2 regions of the Streptomyces sp. CA-111067 genome follow, and region 2 is predicted to be linked to the other one. Evidence: predicted binding sites of a transcription regulator. Region 2 holds the regulator's gene; the other holds the start of a gene.

Region 1 (7,476 bases), 3.2 Mb from region 2:
TCGCCCGCTGAAAGTCCCTCTACGCTGCCCGCATGACCACTTCCCTCATCACGGGCCCGACCTCGGGCCTCGGCGCGGCCTTCGCCCGGCGGCTGGCGGCCGACGGGCACCGGCTCGTCCTGGTCGCCCGCGACGAGCAGCGGCTCGCGGCCTGCGCCGCCGAACTGCGGGCCGAGTACGGCACCGAGTCCGAGGTGCTGCCCGCCGACCTGGCCACCGAGGACGGGATCGCCGCCGTCGAAGCGCGGCTGCGGGAGGCCGGCCGACCGGTGGACGTCCTGGTCAACAACGCCGGGTTCGGCAACAGCGGCACCTTCCTGGACGCGCCGCTCGACGAGGAGCTGCGGATGCTCCGGGTGCACTGCGAGGCGGTGCTGCGGCTGACCGCGGCGGCGAGCACGGCGATGCGCGAGCGGGGCCGCGGCACCGTGATCAACGTGGCCTCGGTGGCGGCGTTCATGCCGCGCGGCACGTACGGGGCGAGCAAGGCGTGGGTGGTCCGCTTCACCGAGGGCGCCGCCCGCGAACTGTCCGGCAGCGGCATCCGGTTCCTCGCGCTCTGCCCCGGCTTCGTCCGCACCGAGTTCCACCAGCGGGCCGGCATGCACGCCGAGAACCTGCCGTCCTTCGCGTGGCTCGACGCGGACAAGGTCGTCACCGCCGCGCTCCGCGACCTGGCCCGCGGCAGACTCGTCAGCGTCCCCGACCCCCGCTACAAGGTAGCCGTGGCCCTGGCCCGCCACGTCCCCCCGCAGGCCTTCGCCGCCCTCTCCACCCGCACGGCCCGCCGCTACGACCCGAAGACGTGACTCCCGCCAGACGAGTCCGGGGCGAAGCCCCCGGATTCGGGCGCACGACCCCCGCCACGGGGGCCCGGGGCGAAGCCCCCGGATTCGGGCATACGACCCCCGCCACGGGGTCCGGGGCGAAGCCCCCGGATTCGGGCGTACGACCCCCGCGAGGGGGTCCGGGGGCGAAGCCCCCGGACTCGGGCGCACGACCCCCGCCACGGGGGCCCGGGGGCGGAGCCCCCGGAAGACCCACCCACCACGGACGGGTGTGGCCCGCGTCCCCCGGAGGGGGCGCGGGCCACACCCGTCGTGCGAAGCCCAGCGGCAGGCGACTCAGTGAGAGTGCCCGTGTCCCGCCTCCTCGGCCTCCTCTTCCTTCTTCTCCACGACCAGCGTCTCGGTCGTCAGCAGCAGCGACGCGATCGACGCCGCGTTCTCCAGCGCGGAGCGGGTGACCTTGACCGGGTCGATGACGCCGGCCTTCACCAGGTCGCCGTACTCACCGGTGGCCGCGTTGAAGCCGTGGTTCTTCTCCAGCTCGGACACCTTGGAGGTGATCACGTAGCCTTCGAGGCCGGCGTTCTCGGCGATCCAGCGCAGCGGCTCGACGGCGGCGCGGCGGACCACGGCCACACCGGTGGCCTCGTCGCCGGTCTTGCCCAGGTTGTCGTCGAGCACCTTGACCGCGTGCACGAGGGCGGAGCCACCGCCGGAGACGATGCCCTCCTCGACGGCCGCACGGGTCGCGGAGATCGCGTCCTCCAGGCGGTGCTTCTTCTCCTTGAGCTCGACCTCGGTGGCCGCGCCGACCTTGATCACGCAGACACCGCCGGCCAGCTTCGCCAGGCGCTCCTGGAGCTTCTCGCGGTCCCAGTCGGAGTCGGTGGTGCCGATCTCGGCCTTGATCTGGCCGATCCGGCCCTCGATCTCGGACTTGTCGCCGGCGCCGTCGACGATCGTGGTGTCGTCCTTGGTGATGGTGACCCGGCGGGCGCTGCCCAGCAGGTCGAGACCGGCCTGGTCCAGCTTGAGGCCGACCTCCTCGGCGATGACCGTCGCACCGGTCAGCGTCGCGATGTCGCCCAGCATGGCCTTGCGGCGGTCGCCGAACCCGGGCGCCTTGACCGCGACGGCGTTGAACGTGCCGCGGATCTTGTTGACGACCAGGGTGGACAGCGCCTCGCCCTCGACGTCCTCGGCGATGATCAGCAGCGGCTTGGAGCCGCCGGCCTGGATGACCTTCTCCAGCAGCGGCAGCAGGTCCTGGATCGAGCCGATCTTGCCCTGGTGGATGAGGATGTACGGGTCGTCCAGTACCGCCTCCATCCGCTCCTGGTCGGTGACGAAGTACGGCGACAGGTAGCCCTTGTCGAACGCCATGCCCTCGGTGAAGTCCAGGTCCAGGCCGAAGGTGTTGGACTCCTCGACGGAGATCACACCGTCCTTGCCGACCTTGTCCATCGCCTCGGCGATCAGGTCGCCGACCTGCTTGTCCTGCGCGGACAGCGCGGCGACGGCGGCGATGTCCTCCTTGCCCTCGATCGCGCGGGCGGTCGAGAGCAGCTCCTCCGAGACGGCCTTGACGGCCGCGTCGATGCCCTTCTTCAGGGCGGCCGGGGAGGCACCGGCGGCGACGTTGCGCAGGCCCTCGCGGACCAGCGCCTGGGCCAGCACGGTGGCGGTGGTGGTGCCGTCACCGGCGATGTCGTTGGTCTTGGTGGCCACTTCCTTGACCAACTGCGCGCCCAGGTTCTCGTACGGGTCCTCGAGCTCCACCTCACGGGCGATGGTCACGCCGTCGTTGGTGATGGTCGGGGCGCCGAACTTCTTGTCGATGACGACGTTGCGGCCCTTGGGGCCGATCGTCACCTTCACGGTGTCGGCAAGCTTGTTGACGCCGCGCTCAAGGGCGCGACGAGCGTCCTCGTCGAACTTCAGGGTCTTGGCCATGCTGGCGAACTACCTCGTCTACTCGTCAAATCACGTCGTCATGGACGGCAGCGGCGCTCACGGCGGGAGCGTCAAATGACTCCGCCCCGGGCACCCGGCCTGAGGGGCACGGAAACCCGGGGCGGGATCACGGCTGTGCGGTGAAGCGGTCTTACTTCTCGATGATCGCGAGGACGTCGCGAGCCGAGAGGACGAGGTACTCCTCGCCGTTGTACTTCACCTCGGTACCGCCGTACTTGCTGTAGAGCACGACGTCGCCCACGGCGACGTCGAGCGGCAGGCGGTTGCCGTCCTCGAAGCGGCCCGGGCCCACGGCCAGGACGACGCCCTCCTGGGGCTTCTCCTTGGCGGTGTCCGGGATGACCAGGCCGGAGGCCGTGGTCTGCTCGGCATCCAGCGGCTGGACCACGATGCGGTCCTCAAGCGGCTTGATGGCAACCTTGGTGCTGGCGGTCGTCACGATCCGACCTCCCCCTTCAAAGGGCTCACGGGAGTGTCTGTCTGGGTCGGCGACCTGGTAGGCCCGTCGTCGCGGGTGCCGGACCTGCCCGTCGCTGAGTTCTGGCACTCAGCGCTGCCGAGTGCCAGGACCGAGAGTAGGACGGCTCTTAGCACTCGGTCAAGCGGAGTGCCAGGAGCAGCACCCTCCGGGGCCCGGGACGCGGGCGCGCCCCGCCGGGGCCGGGGGGGAGAATGGGGGCGTGGATGTCGACGGGTTCGGGGCGCTGCTCGGGTCGGAGGGGCAGGGCCTGCTCCAGGCCCTCAGGGAGTACGAGGCCGGCGATGAGCTGGCGGTCGCGACCAGGCTGCGGCGGGAGCATGACGCCGGGCTGGTCGGCACGGCCCTCACGCAGGCGCGGCTGCGGCAGCGCGGCGCCGCGAAGTTCGGCGCGGACGCCGGGCGGATGTACTTCACCGCGGACGGGGTCGAGCAGGCCACCCGGACGAGTGTCGCCGCGCACCGGGCCGGCCGGTTCCGGGCGGCCGGGGCCGAGCGGGCCGCGGACCTGTGCGGCGGGGTCGGCGGTGACGCGATCGCGCTGGCCAGGGCGGGGCTCGACGTGCTGGCCATCGACCGCGACCCGCTGACCTGCGCGGTCGCCCGCGCCAACGCCGAGTCGCTGGGCCTGGCAGACCGGATCGAGGTGCGCTGCGCCGACGTCATGACCTACGCACCCCGCCCCGGCGAGGCCCTCTTCGTCGACCCGGCCAGGCGGACGGGCCGCGGCCGGGTGTTCGATCCGGAGGCGTACTCGCCGCCGCTGTCCTGGGCGGTGGCCGCCGCCCGCGCGGGAGCGCCGGGCGCGGTGAAGGTCGCCCCGGGCATCCCGCACGAGGCCGTGCCCGACGACGCCGAGGCGGAGTGGGTCTCCGACGGCGGCGACGTCAAGGAGGCCGTGCTGTGGTTCGGCACCGGGCGGCCGGGAGCGCGCCGGGCCACCCTGCTGCCGAGCGGCGCCACGCTGACCGGCCGCGGCCTGCCCGACCCCGCCGTCCGCCCGGTCGGCCGGTATCTGTACGAGCCCGACGGCGCCGTGATCCGCGCCCATCTGGTCGCCGAGGCGGCCGAGGAGATCGACGGCGGGCTGATCGACCCGACGATCGCCTACGTCACCGCGGACGCGCCGCGGCCGACCCCGTACGCCACCGGCTACGAGATCACCGATGTGCTGCCGTTCCACCTCAAGCGGCTCAAGGCGCTGCTGCGCGAGCGCGGGGTCGGCGTGCTGACGGTCAAGAAGCGCGGCTCGGCCGTGCAGCCCGAGGAGTTGCGCCGCCGGGTCCGCCCGCAGGGCCCGAACGCGGCGACGGTGTTCCTGACCCGGGTGGCCGGGGCCCCGTCGATGCTCGTCGGCCGTCCGCTGGAAGGCCCCTGACCGGCGGTCAGACGTAGTCTTCGAGCGCCGCCACCGAGAAGCCCTGCGCGGCGATCTCCCGCAGCAGGTTCGCGGTCATCGCCGTCATCGACTCGCCCTGGATCTGACTGGGCGTCCTGAAGTGCGCCAGGATGATGTCGCCCGGCTGGAACGCGTGCTCGCCGACCGGGAACTGCACACCGGTCACGTCCATCGCCTCCCGCCAGAGGATCACCGCGCGCAGCCCGCCGCAGGACTTCACGATCTGCACGGTGGCCGCGTTCATGTTCCCGTACGGCGGCCGGAACAGCCCGGGCGTGGCGCCGTACTCCTGGGTGAGCTTGACCTGCTGTCCGCAGATCTCGGCCTGCTGCTCCTGGTCGGTGATGTGGATCAGGTCGGGATGGGTGAGCGTGTGGTTCTCGATCGGGTTGCCGAGCTCCTGGAGCGGCTTGAAGTAGCCGTAGTCGTCCTTGATGAACCGGTCGGTCAGGAACATCGTGAACGGGATGTTCAGCTCCCGCATCATCGTGACGAACTCGGGGTCCTTCTCCAGCCCGTCATCGAACGTCAGGAAGACGACCTTGCGCGAGGTCGGCACGCGGGCCACGTACGGCAGCAGCCCGGGCCCGGTCTTCACCGGCTTGACGGCCGGCGGCAGCGGCGCGAGCGGCATGAGCGGGATGTTCCACTTGTGAAAGGCCGCGGCCCGTCCCGTCTGCGGCATGCGGAACGGGTGACCCACCGTCATCCGCCCGCTCAGGGCGCTCTGTTCCGGCGTGCGGGAGAAGAAGGTGGCCTGGGTGCAGCCCACCGTGACCAGCAGGCCGAACACAGCCAGGAGCGGAAGCACCGCTTTGACTCGCATGAAGCAAGATCCTATGTCTGAGACGGGACCCACCACGACGAGCGCGCGACCGGGGAGGGGGTCGCCGGCCGCGCGCTCACTCTGGACGATGCGGGTTTGTCCCCGCGGGTTCCACCGAAACCGAGGTGAACCGCCAGCGGTGCACCTCGCGCCGGACCAACTCCGGTGCGGGGTCGGGCAGTTCGGGAAGCTGCACCTCATGGCCGCGCGGGGCGTCCCACCAGGTGAGCACCAGCACCCGGTCGCCGGGGGCGACCAGGAACTCCCGGCGCAGGAAGCCGCCGGGCAGCAGGGCCGCCTGCTCCCTGGCCCAGTCCAGGAGTTCGGGGCCGCGGCCTTCCGCGGCGGCGGCCTCCCACATCAGGGTCGCGGTCATCCGTAGAGGTTTTCCTTGCTCAGCTCGTGCAGATGGTCGTGGCCGTGGTCGTGGCCGGGCCCGTGGTCGTGTTCCGGCCGGTCCTGGTAGGTGTGTCCCGGCACCGACACCTCGGTCACCGGCAGCGAGGAGTCGGCCGGCAGGTCCAGGGTGGAGGCGGCCCGGCCGCGGGCCACCATCTCGGCGCCGAGCGCGGCGACCATCGCCCCGTTGTCCGTGCACAGCCCGGGCCGCGGCACCCGCAGCCGGATGCCGGCGTCGGTGCAGCGCTGCTCGGCGAGCGCCCGCAGCCGGGAGTTGGCGGCCACCCCGCCGCCGATCATCAGGTGGTCCACGCCGTTGTCCTTGCAGGCCCGCACGGCCTTGCGGGTCAGCACGTCCACCACGGCCTCCTGGAAGGACGCGGCCACGTCGGCGATCGGCACCTCCTGGCCGTCCCGGCGCCTGGCCTCCACCCAGCGGGCCACCGAGGTCTTCAGCCCGGAGAAGGAGAAGTCGTAGCGCGCGTCCCGGCCGCCGCTCAGGCCGCGCGGGAAGGCGATGGCCGCCGGGTCGCCCTCGCGGGCCCGCCGGTCGATCACCGGGCCGCCGGGGAAGCCGAGGCCGAGCACCCGGGCCACCTTGTCGAACGCCTCGCCGGCCGCGTCGTCGATGGTCGCGCCGAGCGGCCGTACGTCGCTGGTGATGTCGGGGGCGAGCAGCAGCGAGGAGTGGCCGCCGGAGACCAGCAGCGCCATCGTCGGCTCGGGCAGAGCGCCGTGCTCCAGCTGGTCGACGCAGATGTGCGAGGCGAGGTGGTTGACGCCGTAGAGCGGCTTGCCCAGCGCATAGGCGTACGCCTTGGCCGCGGACACCCCGACCAGCAGCGCGCCGGCCAGCCCCGGGCCCGCCGTCACCGCGATGCCGTCCAGGTCGCTCGCGGCCACCCCGGCCTGCTTCAGCGCCCGCTGGATCGTCGGGACCATCGCCTCCAGGTGGGCGCGGCTGGCGACCTCGGGCACCACTCCGCCGTACCGGGCGTGCTCCTCGACGCTGGAGGCGATCGAGTCGGCGAGCAGGGTGTGCCCGCGCACGATGCCGACTCCGGTCTCGTCGCACGAGGTCTCGATGCCGAGCACCAGGGGTTCGTCAGCCATGGTTGTCCGTCTCTCGGGGGCCGGCCGCGGTGGGCAGGGAGGTGGCGGGGTCGGCGAGCCGCATCACCAGTGCGTCCACGTTGCCCGGCTGGTAGTAGCCCTTGCGGATGCCGATCGGCTCGAAGCCGAAGCGCTGGTAGAGCCGCTGGGCGCGCGGGTTGTCCACCCGGACCTCCAGCAGCACCTCGCGGCACTCGGCGGCGGTCGCGGCGCGCAGCAGCACGGTCAGCAGCCGGGCGCCGAGCCCGGTGCCCCAGTGGTCGCGGGCGGTGGCGATGGTCTGCACGTCGCCGGTGCCGGCCACGGCGGCGAGCCCGGCGTAGCCGACGATCCGGCGGGCGCCGGTGCCGGTATCCGTGCCGGTGCCGGCTCCGGTTTCCGTTTCGGCGACTACGTACGTACGGCCGGCCGACGGGTGCCGGGTGTCGGCCAGCTCCGACCAGAACATCCCGCGCGACCAGGCGTCCTCGGGGAACAGCTCGTGTTCGAGTGCGATGAC
Region 2 (7,476 bases):
GGATCCCCGGGGTCGAGCACGCGGTGGTGTACGAGCCGATGGACGGCGACTGGGTCGGCGGCGACTTCTACGACCTGTTCCCGGCGGGCGACGGCCGGTGGTGCTTCGCGCTCGGTGACGCCTGCGGGAACGGGCCGGAGGCGGCGTCGCTGACCGGGATCGCCCGGCCCGTGCTGCGGTTGCTGGCGCGGGAGGGGTGCCGGGTCGCGGATGTGCTCAACCGGCTGAACAAGGCGCTCGCCGACGAGGCGGCGACGGCGGTGATCGGGGAGACCGCGACGTGGGAGGGCGGGCAGTCGCGCTTTCTGTCGCTGCTGTACGGGGAGATCGTGCCGTACGACGGCCGCGGCGGGGCGCGCTGCACGCTGGCTTCGGCGGGGCACCCGCTGCCGTTGCACCTCGGTTCCGACGGGGAGGTGCTGGCCGCGGCCCGGCCGCAGATGCTGCTGGGTATCTCCGAGAGCGCGCGGTACGTCAGCGAGACGTTCGACCTCTATCCCGGGGAGACGCTTCTCTGCGTCACCGACGGCGTGACCGAGCGCCGGCGCGGCGACCGCCAGCTGGACGACGACAACGGCCTGACGCGGGCTCTCTCGGCGTGCAGGGGCCTCTCCGCGGCAGGCATCGCGGAGCGCATCCGCCGCGAGGTCCACGCGTTCGCGGAATCCCCGCCGTCCGACGACCTGGCCATCCTGGTCCTCCAGTCCCGCTAAACGTGTCCCACTAGCGGTAACGCGCCACTCCCACCGGCCGGGGCCCACCAAAGACCGCAACCGGCTGGGCGTCCGGCCCGCCCGCGGGCCCGTTGTGGCTTGTCGCGCAGTTCCCCGCGCCCCTGGTGATGCCGGGATGAGTCGCGCCCACGCGGCGGAGCCGCACATCAGACACAGCCCCGCGCCCCTGGTGATGCCGGGATGAGTCGCGCCCCCGCGGCGGCAGCCGCACATCAGACACAGCCCCGCGCCCCTTTGGGGCCCGTCCCCGCCGGGCCGCCCCGGCCAGCCATGGTTTTTGGGGGCGCGGGGAACTGCGCGACAAGCCCGCCACCGGGCGGGTGGTCCGGGGACGGCCGGATGGGGCTGGGTGGGCGGGGTGTGTCGGGTTTCGGTGTGCCCCGGCTTCAACAGGGGCGCGGGGAACTGCGCCACCAGCCCGCCACCGGGTGGGCGGGCCGGGGACTGCCGGGAGGGGCTGGGTGGGCGGGCCGACCGGGGGGTGGCGGGGTCGCGTCGGGCTGAGGTGGGCGGGGGAGCGGGCCGCAGGCCGGGGAGCGGATACTGGGGGGATGCCTTCTGTACTGCCTGACGGGGAAGCCGTGCCCCGGGACGGCGGCCTGCCGTCGCACGCCCTCGACGGAGTCGCCTCCCGCCCGCTCGGGTTCTATCTGCACGTGCCCTACTGCCTCACCCGCTGCGGCTACTGCGACTTCAACACCTACACCTCCACCGAGCTGCGCGGCTCCGGCGGCGCGCTCGCCTCCCGGGAGAACTACGCCGACGTCCTCATCGAGGAGATCCGGCTCGCCCGGAAGGTCCTCGGGGACGACCCCCGCCAGGTCGAGACCGTCTTCGTCGGGGGCGGCACCCCGACGCTGCTGCCCGCCGCCGACCTCGGGCGGATGCTGGGCGCGATCCGGGACGAGTTCGGGCTCGCGCCCGGCGCGGAGGTCACCACCGAGGCGAACCCGGAGTCCGTCGACCCCGCCTACCTCGCCGAGCTGCGAACCGGCGGCTTCAACCGGGTCTCGTTCGGCATGCAGAGCGCCCGCCCGCACGTGCTGCGCGTCCTGGACCGCAACCACACCCCCGGCCGCCCGGAAGCCTGCGTCGCCGAGGCCCGCGCCGCCGGCTTCGAGCACGTCAACCTGGACCTGATCTACGGCACGCCGGGGGAGTCCGACGCCGACTGGCACGCCTCCCTCGACGCGGCGATCGGCGCCGGGCCCGACCACGTCTCGGCGTACGCGCTGATCGTCGAGGAGGGCACCCAGCTGGCCCGCCGGATCCGCCGCGGCGAGATCCCGATGACCGACGACGACGTGCACGCCGACCGCTACCTGATCGCCGACGAGCGGCTCGCCGCGGCCGGGTTCGGCTGGTACGAGGTCTCCAACTGGGCCACCACCGAGGCCGCCCGCTGCCGGCACAACGAGCTGTACTGGACCGGCGCGGACTGGTGGGGTGCGGGCCCCGGCGCGCACAGCCACGTCGGCGGGGTCCGCTGGTGGAACGTGAAGCACCCCGGCGCCTACGCGCAGGCGTTCGCGGAGGGCCGTTCCCCCGGCGCCGGCCGGGAGATCCTCAGCGCCGAGGACCGCCGCGTCGAACGCATCCTGCTGGAGCTGCGGCTCTCCGACGGCTGCCCGCTGGACCTGCTCGCCGAGCAGGGCGCGAAGGCCGCCGCGCAGGCGGTAAGCGACGGCCTCCTGGAGAGCGGTCCTTACCAGACCGGCCGCGCGGTCCTCACGCTGCGCGGACGGCTGCTGGCCGACGCAGTGGTGCGCGATCTGGTGGACTAGCCACCAGGCAGCGGCGGGATCAGGCCCCCTCCGCCGCCCCCTCGGTCACGAAGTCGATCAGGTGCTCCACCGACCCCAGCAGCTCCGGCTGGATGTCCCGGTAGCTGCGGACCGACGCCAGGATGCGCTGCCACGCCTCGCCCGTGGTCATGTCCCAGCCCAGCGCGCGGCACACGCCCGTCTTCCAGTCCTCGCCGCGCGGCACCCGCGGCCAGGCCGCGATCCCGACCGAGGCCGGCTTGACCGCCTCCCACACGTCGATGAACGGGTGGCCGACCACCAGCACGTCAGGGTCGGTGACGGAGGCGGCGATCCGGGACTCCTTGGACCCCGGCACCAGGTGGTCGACCAGCACGCCGAGCCGGGCGTCGGGGGCCGGGCCGAAAGCGTCGACGATGGCCGGCAGGTCGTCCACGCCCTCCAGGTACTCCACGACGACGCCCTCGATCCGCAGGTCGTGGCCCCAGACCCGTTCGACGAGCTCGGCGTCGTGCCGCCCCTCGACGTAGATCCGGCCGGCCCGCGCCACCTTCGCCTTCGCGCCGGCCACCGCGATCGACCCGGACGCGGAGAGCAGCGGCCCGCGCGGCCCGGGCGCCTGCGGGCGGACCAGGGTGACGGCCTTGCCGTCGATCAGGAAGCCGCGCGGCACCATCGGGAAGACCCGGTGCTTGCCGAACCGGTCCTCCAGCGTGACCGTCAGCCCCTCCGCGGTCTTCTCCACCCGCACCACCGCCCCGCAGAACCCGCTCGTGGCCTCCTCGACCACCAGATCCGTGTCCGCGGCCACCTCGGGCACGGGGACGGACTTCTTCCAGGGCGGGGTGAGGTCGGGGCCGTAACTCCTGCTGCGCATGCAGGACATTGTGCCGCCTGGCGGCGGGACTTGGAGGTGAGCGGCGCGTGGTTCTCTGCTGGGGGTTCGGGGGTTATCCCCCGAGGGATTGCAGCCAGGGCGGGGTGAGGTCGGGGCCGTAACTCCTGCTGCGCATGCAGGAGATCGTAGAGCCAGGGGGCCGCCCGGCAACGCTTCGGCGCTAACCCGGCCCGCCGGAATCCGGCGCCCCGAAACGTTCGGCGAGCGTGTCGCGTTGGGCGCGGACGAAACGTGCGTCCACCACCGCGCCGTGGCCGGGGACATAGCGGGCGGTCTCGCCGCCCAGCGCCAGCACGGCGTCCAGTGCGGCCGGCCAGCCGGCCGGGGCGGCGTCCGGGCCCGCCTGCGGCTCGCCCGACTCCTCGACCAGGTCGCCGCAGAAGACGACCGCCGGGTCGCTCGCCGTGCCGCCCGGTACGACCACCACCAGATCGCGGCCGGTGTGCCCGGGGCCCGGATGCACCAGCCTGACCAGCCGGTCACCGCCCAGATCAAGCCACAGTTCGTCGGCCACCGGAGCGGTGACGCCGACCAGCGCGGCGGCCGCCTCGGCCGCCTGCGCCGCGTCCGTGCCGTGCCTGACCGCGTCCTGCGCCAGCTCCGCCGCCGTGCCCGCCGCGCGCAGGAAACCGTCGAGCGACCGCTCGCCGTAGACCCGCGCGCCGGGGAAGGCCGCCGCGCCCAGCACATGGTCGAAATGGCCGTGGGTGAGCACCACATGGGTCACCGCGCGGCCGGTCAGCGCCTCGATCTGGCCGCGCAGCTGCTCGCCCTCGCGCAGCGTGGACCCGGTGTCCACGAGCAGCACGCCGTCAGCGCCGACCACCAGGCCGATCGTCACGTCGAGCGGGGCCAGCCTGCGCCGGGCGACGCCGGGGGCCAGCTGCTCCCAGACGGAGTCGCCGTCGGCCGGCCGCCGCGGATTGTCCACCGATTCCACAGGGCGACGCTATCGTCGCGGCGGTGCCGCCGTGGCCGGTACCCGCACCTCACCTTTCGCCGCATCCACGCCGTATCCGTGACGTACCCGCACCGGACCCTTCGCCGCACCGGCAGCTGACCGGTCAGCGGGCACCCGCTATTGCAGTCCCCTTGCCGCCTCGCCGTACACTGGCTGCGGGGAAGCTGGCACTCGAAACGGTGGAGTGCCAGGCCAGAACGCTTGAAGGACGCTTGAGACCTATGGCTGGAGGTGCGCGATGCTGAGCGAACGCAGACTCGAAGTTCTGCGCGCCATCGTTCAGGACTACGTCGGCACCGAGGAGCCGGTCGGATCGAAGGCGCTGACCGAGCGGCACCGGCTCGGTGTGTCGCCCGCCACCGTGCGCAACGACATGGCGGTGCTGGAGGACGAGGGCTACATCGCCCAGCCGCACACCAGCGCCGGCCGGATCCCCACCGACAAGGGCTACCGGCTGTTCGTGGACAAGATGGCCGCCGTCAAGCCGCTGACGTCCGCCGAGCGGCGGGCGATCCAGAACTTCCTGGTCGGCGCGGTCGACCTCGACGACGTGGTGGCCAGGACGGTACGGCTGCTGGCGCAGCTCACCCGGCAGGTCGCGGTGGTGCAGTACCCGTCGCTGACCCGCTCCTCGGTACGGCACGTGGAGCTGCTGGCGCTGGCGCCGGCCCGGATCATGCTGGTGCTGATCACCGACACCGGGCGGGTGGAGCAGCGGCTGATCGACTGCCAGGCGCCGGTCGGCGAGACCGTGCTCGCGGACCTGCGGGCCCGGCTGAACAGCCGGGTGGTCAACCGGCGGTTCGCCGATGTGCCGCCGCTGGTGCAGGATCTGCCGGAGAGCTTCGACCCGGACGACCGGCCCGCGGTCGCCGGGGTGCTCGCCACCCTGCTGGAGACGCTCGTCGAGGAGACCGAGGAGCGGATCATGCTGGGCGGGGCGGCTAACCTGACCCGGTTCAACCACGACTTCCCGCTGACGATCCGGCCGGTGCTGGAAGCGCTCGAAGAGCAGATGGTGCTGCTGAAGCTGCTCGGTGAGGCCACGGACGCCACCATGACGGTCCGGATCGGGCATGAGAATTTTCACGAGGGACTCAACTCCACATCCGTGGTGGCGGTCGGCTACGGTTCGGGCGACGAGGCAGTCGCCAAACTCGGTGTGGTCGGACCGACCCGCATGGACTACCCGGGAACGATGGGAGCGGTACGCGCAGTGGCACGTTACGTCGGACAGATCCTGGCGGAGTCGTAAGTGGCCACGGACTACTACGCCGTACTAGGCGTGCGCCGCGACGCGGGTCCGGACGAGATCAAGAAGGCCTTCCGCCGACTTGCTCGTGAGCTGCACCCGGACGTCAATCCGGACCCGAAGACGCAGGAGCGCTTCAAGGAGATCAACGCGGCGTACGAGGTGCTCTCGGACCCGCAGAAGAAGCAGGTCTACGATCTCGGCGGCGATCCGCTCGCCGGGGCCGGCGGGGGTGGCGGACAGGGCTTCGGCGCCGGGTTCGGCAACTTCAACGACATCATGGACGCCTTCTTCGGGCAGTCGCAGCAGCGCGGGCCGCGGTCGCGGACCCGGCGCGGCCAGGACGCGATGATCCGGCTCGAGATCGAGCTCGACGAGGCGGCGTTCGGCACCACCAAGGACATCCAGGTGGACACGGCCGTGACCTGCGGCACGTGCAACGGGGAAGGCGCCGCGCCCGGCACCTCCGCGCAGACCTGCGACATGTGCCGCGGACGCGGCGAGGTGTCGCAGGTGACGCGGTCGTTCCTCGGCCAGGTCATGACCTCGCGGCCGTGCCCGCAGTGCCAGGGGTTCGGCACGGTGGTGCCCACCCCGTGCCCCGAGTGCGCGGGGGACGGCCGGGTCAGGTCCCGGCGGACGCTCACCGTCAAGATCCCGGCCGGCGTGGACAACGGCACCCGGATCCAGCTCGCGGGCGAGGGCGAGGTCGGCCCGGGCGGCGGCCCCGCCGGCGACCTCTACGTCGAGATCCGCGAGGTGCCGCACGCGGTGTTCCAGCGGCGCGGCGACGATCTGCACTGCACGGTGACGCTGCCGATGACGGCGGCGGCGCTCGGCACGAAGTGCCCGCTGGAGACGCTCGACGGTATGGAGGAGGTGGACATCCGGCCCGGCACCCAGTCCGGCCAGTCCATCCCGCTGCACCAGCGCGGCATCACCCACCTGCGCGGCGGGGGCCGCGGCGACCTGGTGGTCCACGTCGAGGTCGTGACCCCGCACAAACTCGACGCGGACCAGGAGGACCTGATGCGGCGCCTCGCCAAACTCCGCGGCGAAGAACGCCCCACGGGCCAGTTCGCCCCCGGCCAACAGGGGTTGTTCTCCCGCCTGAAGGACGCTTTCAACGGCCGTTAGAACGCCCGCTTCGCCCGGTGCCCCGGGTGGCGGACCATCCCGCCCGCGCCCGGGCGCGCCCCGGCCGGGTTGCGCCCCGTAGGGGCGCGGGGAACTGCGTGCTCAGCCAGAGCGCGCTTGCAGGCGGCCGACCGCCCAGCCACTTGCGGTAGTTGCCGGACCACCCGGCCGTCGGTGGCTGGTCGCGCAGTTCCCCGCGCCCCTGGTGATGCCGGGGCACATCGCGCCCGCGCGGCGGAGCCGCATATCAGGCACAGTCCCGCGCCCCTACGGGGCGCGTCCTCGCCGGGGCGCTACCCGGCCGGGGGTCGGGGTCCGCGCCGGAGGGGAGGGGGGTTGCGTGGGACTATGGGGGCATGTCCGCGCAAGATCTCGCGTTGTTCTCGGCGCACCCGATCATCCAGGCGCCGATGGCCGGCGGCGCCTCCAATCCGCGGCTGGCCGCGGCTGTCGGCGGCGCCGGGGGGCTGGGGTTTCTGGCCGCCGGGTACAAGACGCCCGAGGCGATGTACGAGGAGATCCGGCAGCTCCGCGACCAGAGCCCGCACCCCTTCGGGGTGAATCTGTTCATGCCGCAGCCGGCCACCGCCGACCCCTCCGCCCTCGCCGTCTACGCGGAGCAGCTCGCCGGCGAGTCCGCCTGGTACGCCACCGAGCTGGGCGACCCGGACAGCGGCACGGACGACGCGTACGACGCCAAGGTGTCGATCCTCCTCGAGGACCCCGTCCCG

What was found. The regulator HrcA, encoded in region 2, represses chaperone genes, less so after heat shock. The targets are predictions, from matches to a motif close to TTNGCACTCNGNNNNNCNGAGTGCNAA.
Region 1: a site for HrcA is predicted at 3,350-3,376, ahead of groES (co-chaperone GroES). Genes of this name have one in related genera too.

The regions. Positions count from the first base shown of each region.
Region 1 is NZ_CP192103.1:5,611,737-5,619,212, reverse strand. It holds gene ACQPW6_RS24800 (MOSC domain-containing protein) at 1-11, shown strand, start outside; gene ACQPW6_RS24795 (SDR family NAD(P)-dependent oxidoreductase) at 33-809, shown strand; gene groL (chaperonin GroEL) at 1,125-2,741, opposite strand; gene groES (co-chaperone GroES) at 2,893-3,201, opposite strand; gene ACQPW6_RS24780 (THUMP-like domain-containing protein) at 3,443-4,618, shown strand; gene ACQPW6_RS24775 (polysaccharide deacetylase family protein) at 4,626-5,465, opposite strand; gene ACQPW6_RS24770 (hypothetical protein) at 5,542-5,841, opposite strand; gene tsaD (tRNA (adenosine(37)-N6)-threonylcarbamoyltransferase complex transferase subunit TsaD) at 5,838-6,977, opposite strand; gene rimI (ribosomal protein S18-alanine N-acetyltransferase) at 6,970-7,476, opposite strand, start outside.
Region 2 is NZ_CP192103.1:2,365,931-2,373,406, reverse strand. It holds gene ACQPW6_RS10320 (SpoIIE family protein phosphatase) at 1-713, shown strand, start outside; gene hemW (radical SAM family heme chaperone HemW) at 1,286-2,518, shown strand; gene ACQPW6_RS10310 (DUF3097 domain-containing protein) at 2,538-3,374, opposite strand; gene ACQPW6_RS10305 (MBL fold metallo-hydrolase) at 3,556-4,335, opposite strand; gene hrcA (heat-inducible transcriptional repressor HrcA) at 4,595-5,611, shown strand; gene dnaJ (molecular chaperone DnaJ) at 5,612-6,745, shown strand; gene ACQPW6_RS10290 (nitronate monooxygenase) at 7,102-7,476, shown strand, end outside.